Regions from separate parts of the Streptomyces sp. P5F9 genome, predicted to be linked through region 1. Evidence: riboswitches for the same ligand, from Rfam matches in the RefSeq annotation. Region 1 holds a riboswitch; the other holds the start of a gene.
The links. A riboswitch is a leader RNA that binds a small molecule or an ion and turns the genes downstream of it on or off. The one in region 1 is predicted to bind cobalamin.
Positions count from the first base shown of each region.

Region 1 (3,721 bases):
GGGGCGATCGCCAGCAACAGGCTGTTGCGCATGCCGACTTGGGCGATACGTTCCCGCAGGGCCGCCCAGCGCTCCGGCCAGGTCAGCTCCACGTCGTAGTGGTCGGGGTGCAGGACACCACGGGCCGTACGGGTCTTCTCCCAGGCCGGGAGCGGGCCGTTGCGCTCGGCGAGGTCGGCGGAGGCCTCGTACGCGGCGAGCATGATGCGCTCGGCGATCCGGGTCGAAAGGGCCTGCGCCTGGGGGGAGTCGAAGGGGACGCGGAGTTTGAAGAAGACGTCCTGGAGGCCCATCGCGCCCAGGCCGACGGGGCGCCAGCGGGCGTTGGAACGGCCCGCCTGCTCGGTCGGGTAGAAGTTGATGTCCACGACGCGGTCGAGGAAGGTGACGGCGGTGCGGACGGTCTCGTCCAGGCGCTCCCAGGCGATGTCACCGTTCGCTTGGTCCACGAATGCGCCCAGGTTCACCGAACCCAGGTTGCAGACCGCCGTCTCGCCGTCGTCCGTGACCTCCAGGATCTCCGTGCAGAGATTGGAGGAGTGGACCGTGTGGCCCGGCTCGGCCGTCTGGTTGGCGGTGCGGTTGGCCGCGTCCTTGAAGGTCATCCAGCCGTTGCCGGTCTGCGCGAGGGTGCGCATCATCCGGCCGTAGAGGTCACGGGCCGGGATGGTCTTCTTGGCGAGACCCCGCGCCTCGGCCTTGCGGTACGCGGCGTCGAACTCGTCGCCCCACAGGTCGACCAGCTCGGGCACGTCGGCGGGGGAGAACAGCGACCAGTCGCCGTTCTCGTTCACCCGGCGCATGAACTCGTCCGGGATCCAGTGCGCCAGGTTCAGGTTGTGCGTACGGCGGGCGTCCTCACCCGTGTTGTCCCGCAGCTCCAGGAACTCCTCGATGTCGGAGTGCCAGGTCTCCAGGTACACCGCGGCCGCGCCCTTGCGCCGGCCGCCCTGGTTCACCGCGGCGACCGAGGCGTCCAGCGTCTTCAGGAACGGGACGATGCCGTTGGAGTGCCCGTTCGTCCCCCGGATCAGCGAACCGCGGCTGCGGATGCGGGAGTACGACAGTCCGATGCCGCCGGCGTGCTTCGAGAGGCGGGCGACCTGGTGGTAGCGGTCGTAGATGGAGTCCAGCTCGTCCAGCGGGGAGTCGAGGAGGTAGCAGGACGACATCTGGGGGTGCCGGGTGCCGGAGTTGAAGAGCGTGGGGGAGGACGGGAGGTAGTCCAGGCGGCTCATCAGGCGGTAGAGCGCGGCTACTTCGTCCAAGGCGCGGGTGCTGTCGTCCTCGGCGAGGCCGGCCCCGACCCGGAGCATGAAGTGCTGGGGGGTCTCGATGACCTTGCGGGTGATCGGGTGGCGGAGGAGGTAACGGCTGTAGAGGGTGCGCAGGCCGAAGTAGCCGAAGCGGTCGTCGGCCTCCGTGTCGATCAGCGCGTCCAGGCGGGCCGCGTGCAGCGTCGCGAACTCGGCGGTGCGGTCCGCGATGAGGCCCTCGCGGTGGCCCACGGCGACGGACTCGGTGAACGTGGTGACGCCCTGGGAGGCGGCCTCGGCGGCGATGCTGATCGTCAGCAGCCGGGCGGCCAGCCGGGAGTAGACCGGGTCCTCGGAGATGAGGCCTGCGGCCGCCTCCGTCGCCAGCTCGCGCAGTTCCGCCACGTCCGCGTGCGCGGACCGGCCGCGCAACGTGGCGGCGGCGACCCGGCCGGGGTCGGCGTCGGGGAGGTCGGCGGTCAGCTCGGTCAGGGTCCGCAGGATCGCGGTACCGGGGCCGTCGGCGTCCTGAACGGCCGTTCCGGGAACGTCGGTTCCGGGTCCGGTCGTGGTCGCTGCGGTCGCCTCGTTCGCCTGGGTCGCTGATGCCGGCTCTGCTGGCGCGATGGTCACGGTGGGGCTCTCCCTCGCTCGGCACGGGGCCTCGCCGAGGGCAGGCGGCAGTACACGAGCGCACGGGGCGTCGCGTCCACCGGCCCACTCCACGAGGCCCGGACGTCATGCGCCCTGGCCGGGTGGCCGGACGCGCGCCGTCGGCAGGTCCTCGGACTGACCATGCGTGCATATGCACGTAAGTACACCGTTGCGGGACAGTTCCGGATTCGCACCGGATTCCCCTGCGGCGACAGCGAGCATGAGCATACATCTTGTGCCGGGCTGTCGTGGCAACCCCAGATGTTGTGTCGCGGCGGTTTCAGAGCGTCAGTTGATAGGTGAGCAGAGTGAGATCGTCCAGGTGTGGCACGGGGTTCCAGTCGCGGTCGGGGGTGCGGACGAAACCGAGGCGTTCGTAGATGCGGTGGGCCGCGTGCATGGAGCGTTGGGTCGACAGGACGAGCGCTGTGCAGCCTGCGGTGGCCCGGGCGCGGTCGACGCAGGCGCGGACGAGGGCTTCGCCGGCGCCCCGGCCGCGGGCGGCGCGGTCGATGGCGAGCGCGCGGATCTCGGCCTCGCCGGGGCGCGCTATGTCGGCGACGGGGCCGGGCCCCGAAACAAAGGTGACGCCGCCGAGGAGGCGGTCGCCCTCGACGGCGACCAGCACCTCGGCGTCGGCGGCCCGTCGCGCGACGTCCTTCAGCACGGGCAGGTACTCGTCACCCTCGCCGTAGTCGAGGAGGCCGTCGTCGAGGTAGGCGCGGGCGGTCAGGGTGCCGAGGGGTTCGTATTCGGTGGGCTCTGCTCGCCGGATGAGGATGTCCATGGAGGCGAGTGTGTACTACGGCGGACCGCCGAAGCTCGTGCCTTTCGGTGGTCCGCTGCGGGTTCCTCGCGGCCGGTCGCGCCCACGCGGCGGAGTCGAATTCTTCGGGGCGGGCTTTTCTGACGGTTGCGGACAGCGTGTCCACTATTTGAGAAGCGACGGATGGTCGTTTGTTAAAGGCTGGTGAAGCCCTTGTGTGAGGTGTCACGGGTGGCGTCACTGTGCGTGGTGGTAGATGGCCGACGGAAGTGCCTTTGGCTTAAACATGCCACTGCCAGGTAACCGCTTGTCGTTCAATCGGATGTTTCCATTCCGAGTCGGGCGAGAAGGGGGGTTGATGTGTTCGGCGGGGCATACGTAGCATCTTTCGCACGGCTGGAAACGAGTGCGGAATGATTGCGGGAACAGGTGATCGCACCCTTTTCGGCGGGCCGTCTGCTGCTCCATCCCGATGGTGTCCGACTCGGACTGGAAGAGAGCAAGAAATGGCACTCAAGTTTCCTGAGGATCACGAGCCCAGGTATTCCGACTTCAACCTGTTAGGGCTCTCCGACGAAACTATTCGAGAAGGAGGAGAAAGGGCTCTTTTCGGAGCCGACGACGACCGCAAGCTGGCGCTCATCGAGGGGCTGGCGAACGCGGGAATCAGGGACATCGACATGGGCTCCGGGCTGACCGAGCCGGCCTTCCTGCGGCGCGTGCTCGACTCGCAGCTCCTCCTGCACCGCATACCCGCGGACACGCAGTTCGTGTTCAACCTGACGCTCAAGACCTGGGAACCGCTCTCCGAGGCGCTCAAGGTCGTACCCCGCGACTATCTGGCGCGGATCCAGGTCAGCCTCGGCATGATCGAGTACCAGCAGGAGAACAAGCTCCTGGAGCGCGCCCACGAGAAACTCGTCGGGATCGGGGTCGGCTCCTTCCGGGCCAGCATCCTCAACGCCTTCTCGGCCGAGATCGACGACGAGCGCTACGAGTTCATCAACGAACAGATCGGCCGCGCCAAGCAGCTCGGTATCGAACT
Region 1 is NZ_JBXVPZ010000016.1:40,610-44,330, reverse strand. It holds gene AC31A1_RS05310 (ribonucleoside-diphosphate reductase subunit alpha) at 1-1,889, opposite strand, end outside; cobalamin riboswitch at 2,015-2,138, opposite strand; gene AC31A1_RS05305 (GNAT family N-acetyltransferase) at 2,191-2,697, opposite strand; gene AC31A1_RS05300 (beta/alpha barrel domain-containing protein) at 3,183-3,721, shown strand, end outside.

Region 2 (3,721 bases), on a different contig from region 1:
AGGCCATGTTCATGGTGGTGTTCGGGGAGACCGGATCACCGGACGCCGGCTGGGCGAGCAAGAACGCCGAATGCAGCACCGTCTGGGCGGCGACCACGACCGTCACGATGAGCGGGAGCCCACGTTCACGATCCGCCAGGCACCAGCCCGGGACGCCGGTGACGACCAGTCCGGTGGCCAGTGCCCACGCGGGCACGTAGTCCCCGGACATCATGACGTGACCCAGGGAAGCGAGCACCACACAGACGGCCGCGAACACCGCGGCCCGCATCGCGCGAGAACACCACCCTGGCCTCATGGCGCCTCATCCTGGCACCAGGGCACCCACTGTCATGTGCGGGTGAGCAAACCCATAGCCCACCACACTCAATCCACAGCATGTGACCCAGGCCACGACAACAGGCCGGAACTCAAAGGGAATTCCGTCCGACTCCTGTTGGAGAGGGCCTCGATGCCGGCGCCGTCGGAGCGATACCCCTTTCTCCTCTGCCTGGTGGTGGACACCCCGCTCGGGACAACCGTCGTCCGTGCCAAGGCGGTTGGCGACTTCGAAACCCCTCCCCAGTCCCGTCGTACGGCACAGGCCGAAGGCCACGGAACTGCCCTGCCAGCAGGTCTCCACCGGTAGGGCAACCCGAATCACTCCCAGTACGCGGCGAACACCGCCGCGCGCAAGCTTCGTACCGCTGGGGACGCGCTCACGTCCGCCGGTGCGGCCGTGCGGCCCGAGGATCTCTCCCCTTGCCCGCCCATGCGCATCACCGTCCACGTACTGCCTGGTCAACCCTGTGTCCTCCTTACCAGTCGGATGCGGGGCCTGCGACGGCCCCGCGACCGAGGCGTCAGTCCGCGTTGGCGGTCTTCGCGTTCCAGCGGTGTTCGACGTCGGCCAGGCGCCAGTAGGCGATGGCGCAGGCCCATACGACGACGAAGAGGCCGACGATGATGTAGCCGACGTTGTCGAGGTCGATGCCGGAGATCCAGCCGGTGATGCCGTCCTGGAGGCCGAGGTTGTCGTGCAGGACGCTGACGAGTTCGATGGTGCCGATGATGAAGGCGACGGCGATGGACAGGCCGGTGATGGTGAGGTTGTAGTAGACCTTGCGGACCGGGTTGGAGAACGCCCAGTGGTAGGCGAAGTTCATGAAGCAGCCGTCGAGGGTGTCGAACAGGCTCATGCCCGCCGCGAACAGCAGGGGCAGGCACAGGATCGCGTACCAGGGCAGGCCGGCGGCGGCACCGGAGCCGGCCATGACCATCAGGGCGACCTCGGTGGCGGTGTCGAAGCCCAGACCGAACAGGACGCCGACGGGGTACATCTGGCCGGGCCGGGTGATGGACCTCGTCAGACGGCCCAGGACGCGGTTCATGAAGCCCCGGTTGGCGAGGTGCTTCTCCAGCTCGTGCTCGTCGAACTGGCCGGCGCGCATGGCCTTGAAGACCCGGTAGATCCCGGTGAGGGCGACCAGGTTGAGGGCCGCGATCAGGTAGAGGAAGCTGCCGGAGACAGTGGTGCTGATCAGGCCGAGCGTCGCATGGGCGTCGGAGTCCTCGTTGAGCAGGGCGCCGGTCACCTTGGCACCGGCCGCGATCAGCGCGGCCAGGACGACCACGATCGACGAGTGGCCCAGCGCGAACCAGAAACCGACCGACACCGGACGCTTGCCGTCCGCCATGAGCTTGCGGGTGGTGTTGTCGATCGCCGCGATGTGGTCGGCGTCGAAGGCGTGCCGCATGCCGAGGGTGTAGGCGGTGATGCCGAGTCCCACGCCGAAGACCTGATGGCCGACGGTGTAGTGGTTCGGGGCGACCATGGCGATCAGGATCATGAAGGCCACGACGTGCAGGGCCGCGATGACGGCGAGCAGCGCGCCGGTGCGCAGCCAGTCCCGGCGCTCCCAGCGCAGTGGCCGCGCGGCCGGTGTCCCGGTGGCGGAGGACGGCGGGGCGGGGTTTTCGGGCAGGGACATGTTCGGGGCAGCCTCTCCAGCACCTCGTGGACGGGGTCGTCGTACGGTGCCGTGGCCGGTCTCCTGGCTGACGGGTCGAACGTCTCGCCGCCCGGCCTTCCCGGACGCGATATGCGCCCCGTGGCCGCCCGGTCCCAGGTGGGAGCGGGGATGGTGCGGAGACTTCCCGATCACAGTGGCGAGGGCCGCTCCGGACTCCCGTACCCGACCCTGATCGGACACGGTGCACCGGTCTTCCCGAACACCACGGCCGGATCAGGCTAGGTGCGCCCCCGGTCATCCACAAGTCTGCGCAATTGCGCAGGTGTTGCACCTCACATGGGGGCAGGAGTGAGGATGGGTGCATGCATCTGGTTCCGGAGGGTCGCGCGCATCGCCGTGCGATCGATGAGCACACCGTCTGCGAGGCCATCGAGGGCATCGGCGACGCGGCCCGCGTCAACGAGTGGGCCGCCCGTTTCTCCCTGCTGGGCGAGCCGAACAGGCTGTCCGTGCTGCTGGCCGTGCACCGGGCCGGGCCCATCGCCGTATCGGATCTGGCGCTGGCCACCGGCATCAGCGACACGTCCGTCTCGCAGATCCTGCGCCTGCTCCGGGCCTCGGGCACCGTCACCGCCGACAAGGACGGCCGCGTCGTCCGCTACCGGCTGACCGATCCCGGCATGGCGGCGCTGCTCGACTCCTCGCTTCCGCCGGAACCCATGATCTGAGGCGTCGCCGGCAGCCCGCGCCGCAGTCGGGCCGGCGCCCTCAACTGGCCCACACCTCCCGCCCGTTCATCAAGCCGTCGCATAGCTCGTACATGTAGCTCGTACATGCGGTCGGCCGTGGTCCGCTTCGTGATGCGCTCGCGGCCCGACGCCCAAGTGACCGCACTCACACGGCACCTTGGGAACTCACTCCCGCGCCGCCCCGACTCCTGTTGCGTCCATCCGGCAGGTCGGCGACCGCGCTCTTGGCCCCTCCCCTGCTGATGCGACCCGTCGTGAATCGGATTCGGATCAGGGATGCCTTACGGCCTCCCGGAGTTGGGGGTTTCGTGATCGCCGCGAGCGGACTGCGCTGGATTCTGAGCCTGATGTTTGCGGTGCCAGTCCTGTACGCGGTGTGGCGAATGGTTCTGCCTGCCACGGGCTTGGCCGAGCGGGCGGATCACGCGTGGCATGCGGCGATGGGGGTGCTGATGATCGCGATGGCCTGGCCGTGGGGCATGGACATATCGGCGTTTCCACAGGTGGCGCTGTTCTCGGGGGGCGGGTTGTGGTTCCTGGCGGCGGCTCCCTTCCGGACCGGTGACCGTACCTGGAGCCGCGCGGTACTCGCCGCCCTGCCGCACGGGTTGATGATGGGTGCCATGGCCTGGATGGTGGCGGCGATGGCGTCCTCCGGCGCCATGTCCGGCCACACCGACGCGGCCGGTGCGCATGACATGGCGGGAATGGACATGTCGGGCGGTTCCGGTCTGGCCGCCATGAGTCTGACCGGGACAGGGCCGCGAGTTACGGCGGTGCTGCTCGCGGTGGTTCTCGGGGGCCTTGGCCTGTCCTGGCTGACCCGTGCTCTCGACCGGACCAGGGAAAGAGGCGCAGCCGCAGAACGTGAACAGTGGGAGGGCGGGGCCGCGTTGGAGGCAGTGAGCCCGGACGGGGCCCTGTCCCCGGCGTGCCATGCCGCGATGGCGTTGGGGATGGCCGTGATGTTCGTCCTGCTCGTGTGACGTCACACGGCGATCGCATGTGGAGAGCGGTACG
Region 2 is NZ_JBXVPZ010000287.1:8,829-12,549, forward strand. It holds gene AC31A1_RS34140 (hypothetical protein) at 1-298, opposite strand, end outside; gene nicT (Nickel transporter NicT) at 843-1,970, opposite strand; cobalamin riboswitch at 2,007-2,234, opposite strand; gene AC31A1_RS34150 (ArsR/SmtB family transcription factor) at 2,315-2,680, shown strand; gene AC31A1_RS34155 (DUF5134 domain-containing protein) at 3,010-3,687, shown strand.
Region 2: another riboswitch for cobalamin. It lies ahead of nicT (Nickel transporter NicT); the one in region 1 lies ahead of AC31A1_RS05310 (ribonucleoside-diphosphate reductase subunit alpha).